One region of the Shewanella piezotolerans WP3 genome, then DNA from elsewhere that is predicted to be linked to it. Evidence: predicted binding sites of a transcription regulator. Region 1 holds the regulator's gene; each other region holds the start of a gene.
What was found. The regulator NrdR, encoded in region 1, represses ribonucleotide reductase genes. The targets are predictions, from matches to a motif close to AAACACNANATNTNGTGTTT.

Region 1 (4,520 bases):
AACCGTGCTTTTCAGCAAAGATTTCAAGATCGGGACGACGTGCCATAGTGCCGTCGTCGTTAAGAATTTCAACAATCACTGATGATGCTTCAAAACCTGCGAGCCTTGCTAAATCACAGCCTGCTTCGGTATGTCCTGCGCGAATAAGTACACCGCCCTCTTGCGCCATCAATGGAAAAATATGACCTGGCTGAACAATATCAGCAGGTTTTGCGTCTTTACCGACAGCAGCTTTAACTGTTACAGCTCGATCTTGAGCAGATATCCCGGTTGTAACGCCCTCTGCCGCTTCAATTGACACGGTAAAGTTAGTTGAAAACTGCGCATTATTATTTGTGACCATCAACGGAAGATTTAGCTGCTGGCAGCGCTCTTTAGTTAATGTCTGACAAATAAGACCTCGACCAAAAGTGGCCATAAAGTTAACGGCCTCAGGCGTCACCATGTCAGCAGCCATAATAAGGTCGCCTTCATTTTCTCTGTCTTCATCATCCATCAAGATAACCATCTTACCTAGACGAATATCTTCAATGATCTCTTCTATACTATGTAACGCCATGTTTAGACCTTTATTTTTGTGTTACTGCGTTAGCTGAGGTCGCTAATCAATAAGCCGTTTGTGGCACTGCAGTAAATAAATGTAATGTTTATTTTGTAGGATTTTCTAATGACAAATACTATCGTTAAAATAGTCTTAAGCCAGTTTTTATCTTAAAAACCCTGAGCGAGCTAACAAATCCATAGTAACTTCTGACTTCGGTTGCTCTGCTTGCTGCTCTGATGAATAACTCATCAACCTTTCTAAGTGCCGGGCAATAAGGTCAACTTCGATATTGACGCTATCACCTGGTTTTAAATCTATTAACGTTGTTTCGCCTGCGGTATGAGGCACTATGGTCAGTCTAAAACGATGCCCTTGCACTTCATTAACCGTCAAACTGACACCATCGATTGTGATCGAACCTTTATGAGCAATATAGCGCCCGAGCTCTGCAGGAGGTGTCAGCCAAAACTCTATGGCTTGGCCTCGTACTTGTCTATCATCCACATGAGCGATGCCATCAACATGGCCGCTGACCATATGCCCACCAAGACGAGTTGTCGGAGTGACCGCTTTCTCTAAGTTTACAGCAGTGCCAACGGCGTAATGAGCAAAGCCTGTTAAACTAACCGTTTCGGCAGATATATCCGCAACATAACCATCAGCTAGCTGCTCAACAACCGTTAAACACACACCATTTGTTGCGATACTATCACCTAGCTTTACATCCGACAGATCAAGCTTGCCGCTTGCAACGGTTAATCTAATGTCATCACCACGGCGTTCTACTTTACGCAGATGGCCTACCGATTCAATAATTCCAGTAAACATAAAGTTAGTTACTCATTCTTAATGTTAAGCGGGTATCTTTACCCACTTTTCGTTCATCTATTACGTCAATGTTTGGGATTTCTGACATTTTCTCGAAATCAGGCAGAGCAAGTAGATCTCTGCCTCCAGCACCAAGTATCTTCATCGCTTGGTATAAAATTATTTCATCGACGCAATGACTCGCTACAAATGCCCCAGCAAGAGTCGCGCCAGCCTCCACCAACACTGAATTGCAGGTTTTACCTAACAATGTAAGTAAAGCTTGCAGTTCCACTCGGTTATCTGTGGCAGGCAAAACTTGATGACTCACATGAGCAGGCCAAGCAGACTTTACAGATTCAGGGTAGTCACGAGTACTCACAAGTAAAACAGGGCTGGTTACACTAAAGATCGCCAATTCAGCATCTAGCCTAGCTTGGCTGTCTAATATTACACGCAAAGGCTGATGCACTTCTGCTGGTGCGATCTCATTTGATAAAGATCCCAGCTCACTGTGACGTACATTTAAACTAGGGTTGTCGGCCAAGACAGTTTCAACACCAGTTATCAAAGCACAGTGCCTCGCACGAATTCGCTGCACGTCTCTTCGAGCTTCTGGACCTGTAATCCATTTTGACTCACCGTTAGATAACGCCGTTTTTCCATCAAGGCTAGCGGCTAACTTGACAGTCACCCATGGCAAGCCTTGCTGCATTCGCTTTAAAAAACCAAGGTTAACCTGTTTAGCAGCATCGGTTAATAAACCGACATCAACCTGAATGCCAGCATCCTGCAGCATGGCTATGCCGCGGCCTGATACTTGCGGATTAGGATCTGTAACTGCAACCACGACCCGGCTCACTCCAGCCTCAATGAGTGCTTTAGCACAAGGAGGAGTGCGGCCGTAATGGCTGCAAGGCTCAAGAGTAACGTAGGCGGTTGCGCCTTTGGCATCATTACCTGCCATATTAAGTGCGTAAACTTCTGCGTGAGGACCGCCAGCGCGAATATGATAACCCTCACCGACAATCACGCTATCTTTAACGATGACGCTGCCAACACACGGATTGGGTCTGGTGGTGTAGAGCCCTTTTTGTGCTAACTCAATAGCTAGGCTCATCATTTGATTGTCTTCAGTTGACCACATAATGTAGCGAGTTCCGATTAATCAATTAAGCTAATAAATGGGTACGACTATTTCTGCAAGTTAGCAATAGCTTCGCCAAATTCTGACACATCTTCAAACGCGCGATAAACCGATGCAAAACGTATGTAGGCCACTTTATCGAGATTAACCAACTGGTCCATCATTAAATTACCAATCATCTCAGATTTAACTTCTCGCTCACCAGTTGCACGTAGTGTTGATTTAATCTTAGTTAAAGACTGTTCAATTTGATCCATCGATACAGGTCTTTTTTCTACGGCTCGAAGCATGCCACCACGGAGCTTTTCTTCATCGAAAGGCTGTCGGCTACCATCTTGCTTCACCACTCGAGGCATAACAAGTTCAGCACCTTCAAAGGTGGTATAACGCTCATGGCACTGAACACACTCTCTACGACGACGTACTTGATGACCATCAGCGACAAGTCGCGAATCAATTACTTTAGTGTCTGTTGCGCTGCAAAATGGACAATGCATCTGGCCTCCGGTCAGTTATTAAGTTGAACTAAATGCTTGTATCAAATTTGGCTGAAATGCCAACAAAAATGGCCGCATAAATGCGGCCATTAAAGTTTACCTGATTTAACGCTTAAGGTTAACCGTAAACAGGGAACTTAGCGCATAATTCAAGAACCTGCGCCTTCACTCGCTCGCTAACAGCAAGATCGCTAATATCATCAAGGACGTCACACATCCAGTTGGTCAATAATACTGATTCTTGTTCACCAAAACCACGACGGGTAATAGCTGGAGAACCAATACGCAGACCTGATGTTACAAATGGTGAGCGTGGGTCGTTCGGCACTGAGTTTTTGTTAACCGTGATATTTGCGTTACCAAGTGCAGCGTCAGCATCTTTACCCGTCATATCTTTGCTTATCAAATCAAGCAAAAATAGGTGGTTATCGGTACCACCAGAAACAACATCATAGCCGCGTTCAATGAAAGTGCGTGCCATTGCTTTTGCATTAACAACCACTTGCTCTTGGTATGTTGTAAATTCAGGGTCAAGTGCTTCTTTAAAGGCTACCGCTTTAGCTGCAATAACGTGCATCAAAGGGCCACCTTGGCCACCTGGGAATACAGCTGAGTTTAACTTCTTGTAAATAGCTTCATCATCAATAGCAGATAAGATCAAACCGCCACGTGGGCCAGCTAGTGTCTTATGCGTTGTAGTTGTCACTACATGCGCATGAGGCAATGGGTTAGGATAGATACCAGCAGCAACAAGGCCAGCAACGTGAGCCATATCGACAAATAGGTAAGCACCTACTTTATCTGCGATTTCACGGAACTTGCCCCAATCAACGATACCTGAATATGCACTGAAACCTGCAATAATCATTTTAGGCTTATGTTCAACAGCTAAACGCTCAACTTCAGCGTAATCAATTTTGCCTGTTGATTCGTCAATACCGTACTGAACAGCATTGTATAACTTGCCAGAGAAGCTAACGTGTGAACCGTGAGTTAAATGACCACCATGAGCAAGGCTCATACCTAGTACGGTATCACCACCTTCTAGAAGTGCCATGAATACTGCCGCATTAGCCTGTGAACCAGAATGTGGTTGTACGTTAGCGTACGTTGCGCCAAACAACTCTTTTGCGCGTGAAATCGCTAATTCTTCAACGATATCAACATGCTCACAGCCGCCATAATAACGCTTACCAGGGTAACCTTCGGCATACTTGTTAGTAAGCTGAGTACCTTGTGCTTCAATAACGCGAGGACTTGTATAGTTTTCTGAAGCAATGAGTTCGATGTGCTCTTCTTGACGACGAGTTTCATCTTCAATCGCTGCAAACAGTTGTGGATCGTAATCCGCGATATTCATGTCTTTTTTCAGCATTATTCACTCCAGCTGTAAATTCTTATAGTAGGGTTGCGCGGTATGATACAGCGCAATTGATCACAATCCCAGCATTAGAATCATGAAATTACTTGCATTTATGGATGAGTTAAACTTATGCAAGTAAAAATTATTCATACAAATAGCCTC
Region 2 (4,520 bases), 1.2 Mb from region 1:
AACGCAATACTATTGATTAAAATCAAGGCATAAGTGCATTTTATAGCCACTTCGAGCGGATCGTAGAAAACCGAGCGATCTCCGCTTTGTTTATTGCTGCTAATCATTATAATGAAGCACAAAAGACGAACTAATCGATCTGAGGTAATTACAGTGCAAAATAACAATAATGTCGATCCTGAAGAGATTGCAAAATTTGAGAAAATGGCAGCTACTTGGTGGGATCCAAACGGTGAGTTCAAACCCCTGCACAACCTTAATCCACTGCGCCTCAATTATATCGATCAAACTGCTGGCGGTATTTTTGGAAAAAAGGTACTTGATGTTGGCTGTGGCGGCGGGATTTTATCTGAAAGTATGGCGCGTATTGGTGCTGATGTCACTGGCCTTGATATGGGCGAAGAACCGCTTGATGTTGCTCGTCTTCATGCTTTAGAAACCGGAGTTTCTATAAACTATATCAAGAATACCGCAGAAAACCATCGAGACGAACACAAACAACAATATGATGTCATCACCTGCATGGAAATGCTTGAGCATGTGCCAGACCCCAGCTCTGTGATTCAAGCTTGTGCTGACATGGTAAAACCTGGCGGCTACGTTTTTTTCTCCACTATTAATAGAAACATTCGTGCCTATGTAGAGACCATCTTAGGGGCAGAATATTTATTAAAGATGCTGCCAGTGGGTACCCATGATCATAATAAGTTCATCAGACCCTCGGAGCTAATTGGTCTTGCTGATAATGCCGAGCTAATCTGCAACGATGCAGTTGGGATCACCTATAATCCAATAACGGATGTGTTTAAGTACACTAAAAGCCTAGAAGTCAATTATATGATAGCGACGATTAAAAATGACTAATAGCGAGCAATGCAAGCCGTTAACCATCAAAGGAGTGCTTTTTGATCTCGATGGTACTTTAGCTGACACAGCACCAGATATGGTCGAGGCACTCAATATCAGCCTTACTCAATTCGGCTTTCCTACGGTGAGTATTAGTGAACTTCGTTTTCAAGCGTCCCATGGCAGTTTAGCCATGGTACGAACAGCACTACCGACTAAAGACGAAGATACACATGTTCAGGTGCAATCAGCTTTGTTAAAAAACTATCCCCAAGTAAACGGCAAGCATTGTCAGCTTTTCGCTGGCTTAGATATATTTTTAGAATTGTTGTCAGCCCATGAGATTCCATTTGGGGTCGTCACCAATAAACCTGCAAAGTTTACCCGCCCTCTGATGATTAAAATGGGCCTTGAAAAAATGATGCCCTCTATTGTTAGTGGTGATACTACATTACATTCAAAGCCTCATACTGCGCCGATGAAACTTGCTGCGCAGCAATTATCTGTACGGCCAGACCAGATACTCTATCTCGGTGATGCTGAGCGTGATATGCAAGCAGCAAAGGCCAGTGGTATGCATGCAGGGCTAGCTAAATGGGGCTATATTGCCCCCACTGATGCTATAGAGGATTGGCCAAGCGATATCAGTTTTGAAGACCCTGAAGCACTCACTGACTGGTTAAAAAACCAACTTGGTATTTAGGCAAACGCGCGAGTTTACAAATGGTGAAGATCGCTAAAGGATCCTGCGATCTTCAACAAGTTTTTTCGCTGGCTAAATATTCTCCTTCTACACAGAACTCAAATCAAAACAAGCTTCAAGGGTTAGCTATTACTAACTCTAACAATTATCCTCAAGATATCCACAACTTGTACCCATAATTCGCACTTGCAAAAATCCAATAACCTCACTATCTTGTACCTTAGAAATTTTAAAACACCATATATTGTGTGTAAGTGACAATCGTAGACACTAGTTAGCAGTTTGTGTCAACAGGTTGGATGCCACTGTTTTACAGTTTCATTTGGATGTTTACAGGGAAACGTACAGTGCGCCTTAAAAGGTCACTATCATAAATATAAGAACCAAGGTTTATCTTTAATGAATAGCAATATGACAGTCACAAAACGTAGTGGCGAACGTGAGACCATCGATCTAGACAAGATCCATCGTGTTATAGAATGGGCAGCAAAAGGACTCACCAATGTGTCAGTCTCTGAAGTTGAATTACGTTCTCACCTACAGTTTTTCGAAGGGATCCCAACAGAGGCGATCCACGAGACTATCATTAAAGCCGCTGCTGACTTAATCTCACCAGAAGCGCCAGACTACCAATTCTTAGCAGCAAGACTCGCCATCTTCCACCTCCGTAAGAAAGCATTCGGTCAATTTGAACCACCAAAACTTTATGACCATGTTGTTAAACTCATTGAGCTAGGCAAATACGACGCACATATATTGGAAGATTATAGTCGCGAAGAGATCGACATATTAGGCGGTTATATCGATCATTGGCGCGACATGAACTTTTCTTACGCTGCCGTAAAGCAGTTAGAAGGTAAGTATTTAGTTCAGAATCGTGTCTCTCATGAAATTTATGAAAGCGCCCAGTTCCTTTATATCTTGGTTGCCGCGTGTTTATTCGCAAAATATCCAAAAGAGACTCGTCTTAAATACATAAAAGATTTTTACGATGCGACTTCTACGTTTAAGATTTCGCTTCCTACACCGATAATGGCGGGTGTTCGTACCCCTACACGCCAATTTAGCTCATGTGTATTAATTGAGTGCGGTGACAGCTTAGATTCCATTAACGCGACATCATCGTCAATCGTTAAATATGTATCGCAGCGAGCTGGGATCGGTGTTAATGCAGGTCGTATTCGTGCATTAGGTAGCCCTATTCGTGGTGGTGAAGCCTTCCATACAGGTTGCTTACCTTTTTATAAGTACTTCCAAACCGCAGTAAAATCTTGTTCGCAAGGTGGTGTTCGTGGTGGTGCTGCTACCCTATTCTACCCTATTTGGCATTTAGAAGTTGAATCCCTACTTGTGCTAAAGAACAACCGTGGTGTCGACGATAACCGTATCCGCCATTTAGATTACGGCGTACAGATCAATAAGTTGATGTACCAACGTATGATCCAAGGTGGCATGATTAGTTTATTTAGCCCATCAGATGTACCAGGTATGTATGATGCCTTCTTTGAAGACCAAGAAGAGTTCGAACGCCTTTACTTAAAGTATGAAGCAGACGAGAGTATTCGTAAGCAACAAGTTAAAGCAGTAGAACTGTTCTCATTGATGATGCAAGAACGTGCATCAACCGGACGTATTTACATTCAAAACGTCGATCACTGCAACACTCATAGTCCATTTGACTCTAAAGTTGCACCAGTTCGTCAGTCTAACTTGTGTTTAGAGATCGCACTACCAACCAAGCCTCTAAATAACATCAATGATCCCGACGGTGAAATTGCCCTCTGTACGCTTTCTGCGTTAAACCTAGGTGCAATTAAAAATCTTGAAGAACTAGAACCTCTCGCTGATCTAGCAGTGAGAGCATTGGATAATCTACTGGATTATCAAGATTACCCAATCATCTCTGCAGAGAAAGCATCGATGAACCGCCGTACTCTTGGGATCGGTGTGATTAACTTTGCTAATTACCTTGCCAAAGAAGGTGTGCGTTACTCTGATGGCTCAGCTAACAGCATAACCCATAAAACGTTCGAAGCGATTCAGTACTACTTGTTGAAAGCTTCAAACAATTTGGCAAAAGAGCAAGGCGCGTGCCCTTCGTTTCATGAAACAACTTACTCTAAAGGTATTTTGCCAATTGATACCTACAAGCGTGATCTTGATAAGATCTGTGATGAACCCCTACATATGGACTGGGAGTCACTTCGCGAAGAGATCAAAACTCACGGCCTGCGTAACTCAACGGTTTCCGCATTGATGCCTTCAGAGACATCATCGCAGATCTCAAACGCAACCAATGGTATCGAGCCCCCACGTGGCTTGATCAGCGTTAAGGCCAGTAAAGATGGCCAGCTAAAGCAAGTTGTTCCTGATTTTGATAAGTATCAATACAGCTATGAGCTGCTTTGGCAAATGCCGAACAATGACGGTTACATTCAGTTAGTAGGTTTGATGCAAAAATTTGTTGATCAATCTATTTCGGCTAACACTAACTACGATCCAGGCCGTTTCCCTGACGGCAAGGTTCCGATGAAGGTACTGCTGAAAGATCTTTTAACTGCATACAAATATGGTGTGAAAACACTTTACTATCACAATACCCGTGATGGAGCTTCAGATAGTCACGATGATATCACTGCCATTGAGGTAGAAGATGACAGTTGCGCTGGTGGCGCATGTAAGATCTAATCCAACGGATTTCATCACTCGTATTTAAACGTTAATTAAAGGGGGCTATGCCCCCGTTATCGGAAGATAGAAAAATGGCCTACTCTACATTTTGTCAAACACCTAACAATGCAATGCTTGAGCCTATGTTTCTTGGGCAATCAGTCAATGTTGCTCGTTACGACCAACAGAAATATGAAGTTTTTGAAAAACTAATTGAAAAGCAGCTTTCATTTTTCTGGCGTCCAGAAGAAGTAGATGTAAGCAAAGATAAGATTGATTATGCCTCCTTGCCAGCGCATGA
Region 3 (4,520 bases), 2.0 Mb from region 1:
AGCGAGCATGACGCAATTATCTCAAGCTACACGTTTGGATATGGGAACGTTGTCACCAATCGTAAAGCGATTAGAGATAAAATTGTTTCTGCAGCGACTACCTGATGAAACCGATGAACGTAAAAAAGTGATCGCATTAACGACCACCGGCTTGTCGCTGCAAGCCGATGCATTGTCACAAAAGCAAACACTATTAGAGAAGGTGAGTATGACCGAGCAGGAGATTGAGTCTCTGCGCGTGTTATGCTTAAACTTGACCACGCAATTGAACCAAAAGTAACCAGTCAATTTGATCGTTTAAAAAGCGGCACAGTTCCTGCTTTAATCGCTGCATGATTAAGCTAACGCCGAATTTTTGACGATGAACCCATTAAGTAGTATCAATAACCCTGTTAATAGCGGTGCAGTTCTCGCCGATGCCTACGGCGCTTCTGGCAGCCAATCAAGTGTTAATAGTGCTAATGGCATTCAAGGCGTTAATGCGAGTGCTAAAACATCAGCTTCAAATGCTCCGAGTAAAGACGATAACGGTCTTGTGTTATCGGGCCGTGCAGAGCGGGCGCAAAAAATCGAAGCGATAGCGAAAGATTTCTTCCAAGATGGTAGCTTTAGCACTGAAAAGCTCCCCAACCTTATTCAACGCTTATATCAAGATGGCATTCTGTCTGATGGACAATTGAATCGCTTGACCAATAGTGGCTTTGATATTCCGCCGACTGAAGAGCAATCTTTAGCTGATTTTATTGATGAGCAGCGTGCGACACTCACCAACAGTAGTGAAGATCGTGAATTGGCCGGTACTTTAGATGAAGCAAAGTGGGTTATGCGTACTATGGATGCGATTCAATCGCCAGTGGTAGCCCAAAAAGCTAATCGAGTGGCAAGTGACATTACAGCACTGCTGGAGTCAGATAGAACACTTACCGATCAACAGAAAAACCAATATCAAGGCATTAAGTCATTAATGCAGCTAGCCTCAATGACGGGTGAGCATCAACAGGCAACTGGTCAGCTAAACAGTTATCTGGCACTGGCAAAACGGCATTAATACCATTTGCATTAAGTATTTGACCCGTTCAGAGCCCCTCAGTCTTTTCAATTCAAAGCGCTTTGGTAAAGAGATGGTTATTCCCTTTTAAGCCAACGCAAAGCAGAAGTGGAAAGACTGAGGTGCTCACTTAGTGCGGCTGAGGTAAAAAATTGGCAAAACGTTGTATGATTCGTTATAGGGTTTGGATATACGATTAAATGGTTTATTTTGTTCCATACAAAATAAGGCATTCCCTGTTAAAAAGACGAAATAGTATTTAACACTAATCAGGCTATTATTGTGTCGACTTTACGGCGTGATAATAGCGTTTTGTAGCGGCTTAAACTCATTTCCTGCCGCCATGGCAAAGAGTTAAACTAAGGCGTTAATGTCATCTTGGTTTTTATCCACAATTTATCCCAATTTTATCCTGCTACTAGCGGTCTTAATTGCCATCGTCAAGGGCATAATTTTAGATAAGCGGGATCGTCCCCAGTTATTTTTTCTTATTATCTTCGTTGTGTAAAATAATGATCTGGATCAAAGTACTCGTTGTCTTTTTATAGCTTAATGCGCCACATATTGTGATTTTGATTTAAAGTAATACTATATGTAGTGTTGCTTGTGGATGATGCTAAATAGGAGCTTTACAATGCCAGTGGTTATTAAACGGGATGGTTACCGCACGCCTTTTGACGAAACAAGGATTAAAGATGCAGTGATAGCAGCTGCTAACTCGGCAGGTATTGATGATAGCGCCTATGCAGAAAAAGTAGCAAAAAATGCTGCCGACTCTGTCGCTATGCTAGATGAAATAAACATCCACGATCTGCAAGATGCCGTCGAAAACTTATTGATGGAAGGCCCTTATAAATCATTGGCTCGGGTATACATTGAATACCGCCACGATCGAGATATAAAGCGCGAAGTCAGCAGTCGACTCAATAAAGAGATCCGTGGTCTTGTTGAGCAGAGTAATGCTGCGCTTTTGAATGAAAATGCCAATAAAGATTCAAAAGTAATCCCAACTCAGCGCGATCTATTAGCTGGCATTGTGGCTAAACACTACGCCAAATGTCATATATTGCCAAAAGATGTTGTAGCAGCGCATGAGTCAGGCGAGATTCACTATCATGACTTAGATTACGCGCCATTTTTCCCGATGTTCAACTGTATGTTGATTGATCTCAGTGGCATGTTGACCAAAGGTTTTAAGATGGGCAACGCTGAAATTGAAACACCTAAATCAATTTCTACGGCGACAGCTGTTACCGCGCAGATTATTGCTCAGGTTGCTAGCCATATATATGGCGGCACTACGATTAACCGTATTGATGAAGTGTTAGCGCCTTTCGTTGCCAAAAGTTACGACAAGCATTATCAAGTTGCGCTAACTTGGGGTATTACAGACGCCAAAGCATTTGCGACTTCATTGACCGAAAAAGAGTGTCATGATGCATTTCAGTCACTTGAGTATGAAGTAAACACATTGCATACCGCCAATGGTCAAACGCCATTTGTTACCTTTGGTTTTGGACTGGGAACGTCTTGGGAGTCTCGACTTATTCAACAGTCGATGATGAAAGTGCGTATTGCAGGCTTAGGTAAGAATCGTAAAACTGCGGTATTTCCTAAACTAGTTTTTGCCATTCGTGATGGTATTAACCACAAAAATGGCGATTGTAACTACGACATCAAGCAACTTGCATTGAAGTGTGCCACAACGCGTATGTACCCAGATATCCTCAACTACGAACAAGTTGAGAAGGTAACGGGGTCATTTAAGACTCCAATGGGTTGTCGTAGCTTCCTTGGTACGTTTGAAGAAGAGGGTGAGCTAGTACATGAAGGGCGTAATAACCTTGGCGTGGTAAGCTTAAATTTACCGCGAGTAGCACTTGAGGCCAAAGGCGATGAAGCTGAATTTTATCGCATCTTAGATCAGCGCTTAGCAATTGCTCGCAAGGCACTAGATACTCGTATAGAGCGTTTAGATGGCGTAAAAGCACGAGTCGCTCCGATTCTTTATATGGAAGGAGCTTGTGGTGTTCGTTTGCGCGCTGATGATGATATCTCTGAGATATTTAAAAATGGCCGCGCTTCAATTTCGCTCGGTTACATTGGCTTGCATGAAACCATTAATGCACTTTATGGCACCGAAACGCATCTATACGACAACGGGCAGTTGCGTGCTAAAGCAATTGAAGTGATTCAATACTTGAAAGCGGCAACCGATAAATGGAAAGCGGAATCTGGTTACGCTTTCAGCCTTTATAGCACCCCTAGTGAAAACTTGTGTAGCCGTTTCTGTAATCTTGATGCCAAAGTATTCGGTGTTGTAGAGGGAGTAACTGCTAAAGGTTATTACACTAACAGTTTCCATTTAGATGTTGAAAAGCAAGTCAACCCGTACGATAAGATTGACTTTGAACAACCTTACCCTGAAATCGCAAACGGCGGATTTATCTGTTACGGCGAGTTCCCCAATATGCAGAACAATGTTGAAGCATTGGAAAATGTTTGGGACTACAGCTATTCAAGAGTGCCTTATTACGGCACGAATACACCGATTGATGAGTGTTATGACTGTGGATTTACCGGTGAATTTAGCTGTACCAGCAAAGGTTTTACCTGTCCTAAATGTGGCAACCATGAACCTAGCAGAGTATCGGTAACACGCCGAGTCTGCGGCTATTTAGGTAGCCCTGATGCAAGACCATTTAATTATGGTAAGCAAGAAGAGGTTAAGCGCCGTATTAAGCACCTTTAATATAGCGTGTGCGGCAAATCCAATAAGGTGCTCTCATAGGCACCTTTTTGTTATCTAGAAAGAGATTTTTATGCATTATCATCAATACTATCAAACTGATGTGATTAATGGTCCAGGTACTAGAGCGACGCTATTTGTTTCTGGTTGCGAGCATCAATGCCGTGGTTGCTATAATCAGTCAACTTGGAATCCGTGCTCTGGTCACTTGTTTGATGAGCAGATGATGCAAACCATTATTGACGATCTCAATGATAGTCGCATTAAAAGACGTGGTCTTTCTTTGTCAGGCGGTGATCCACTATTTCCTGGTAACCTCAGCGCCATACTTGCGCTTGTCACGCGAGTTAAAGAACAATGTCCAGGTAAAGATATTTGGTTGTGGACAGGCTATCTGCTTGATGAGTTAACCGCCGAGCAGCAAGCCATTGTTGAATTGGTTAATGTGGTAGTTGATGGCAAATTTGAGCAATCTCTTGCCGATCCTAGCTTAGTTTTTAAAGGTAGTAGTAACCAAGTGATCCATTATCTAAGATAAGCTAAGCATAAACACTAGGTAATATTGGCCTATATGCTGTTATAATAAGGCAATAATGATAAACAGCGTCAAAATATTTTGAGGCTGTTTTTGTTTCTAGATAAGTTATTTAGATTTGAATTTAAGGTTTGTAAATGAATTTAAAGCAGGAGCTGCAAACGCTCAACGATAAGCTCGACAAATTT

Region 2: nrdA (class 1a ribonucleoside-diphosphate reductase subunit alpha) is a predicted target of NrdR. The motif match lies at 1,782-1,801, and genes of this name have one in related genera.
Region 3: nrdD (anaerobic ribonucleoside-triphosphate reductase) is a predicted target of NrdR. The motif match lies at 1,632-1,651, and genes of this name have one in related genera.

Annotation. Positions count from the first base shown of each region.
Region 1 covers NC_011566.1:1,355,465-1,359,984, reverse strand. Annotated here, with positions in the region: gene ribBA (bifunctional 3,4-dihydroxy-2-butanone-4-phosphate synthase/GTP cyclohydrolase II) at 1-559, opposite strand, end outside; gene SWP_RS05920 (riboflavin synthase) at 707-1,372, opposite strand; gene ribD (bifunctional diaminohydroxyphosphoribosylaminopyrimidine deaminase/5-amino-6-(5-phosphoribosylamino)uracil reductase RibD) at 1,377-2,498, opposite strand; gene nrdR (transcriptional regulator NrdR) at 2,546-2,995, opposite strand; gene glyA (serine hydroxymethyltransferase) at 3,114-4,370, opposite strand.
Region 2 covers NC_011566.1:2,600,805-2,605,324, reverse strand. Annotated here, with positions in the region: gene ubiG (bifunctional 2-polyprenyl-6-hydroxyphenol methylase/3-demethylubiquinol 3-O-methyltransferase UbiG) at 154-864, shown strand; gene SWP_RS11170 (HAD family hydrolase) at 857-1,549, shown strand; gene nrdA (class 1a ribonucleoside-diphosphate reductase subunit alpha) at 1,949-4,237, shown strand; gene nrdB (class Ia ribonucleoside-diphosphate reductase subunit beta) at 4,312-4,520, shown strand, end outside.
Region 3 covers NC_011566.1:3,318,985-3,323,504, reverse strand. Annotated here, with positions in the region: gene SWP_RS14170 (MarR family winged helix-turn-helix transcriptional regulator) at 1-280, shown strand, start outside; gene SWP_RS14165 (hypothetical protein) at 362-1,048, shown strand; gene nrdD (anaerobic ribonucleoside-triphosphate reductase) at 1,683-3,800, shown strand; gene nrdG (anaerobic ribonucleoside-triphosphate reductase-activating protein) at 3,871-4,335, shown strand; gene SWP_RS14150 (YibL family ribosome-associated protein) at 4,470-4,520, shown strand, end outside.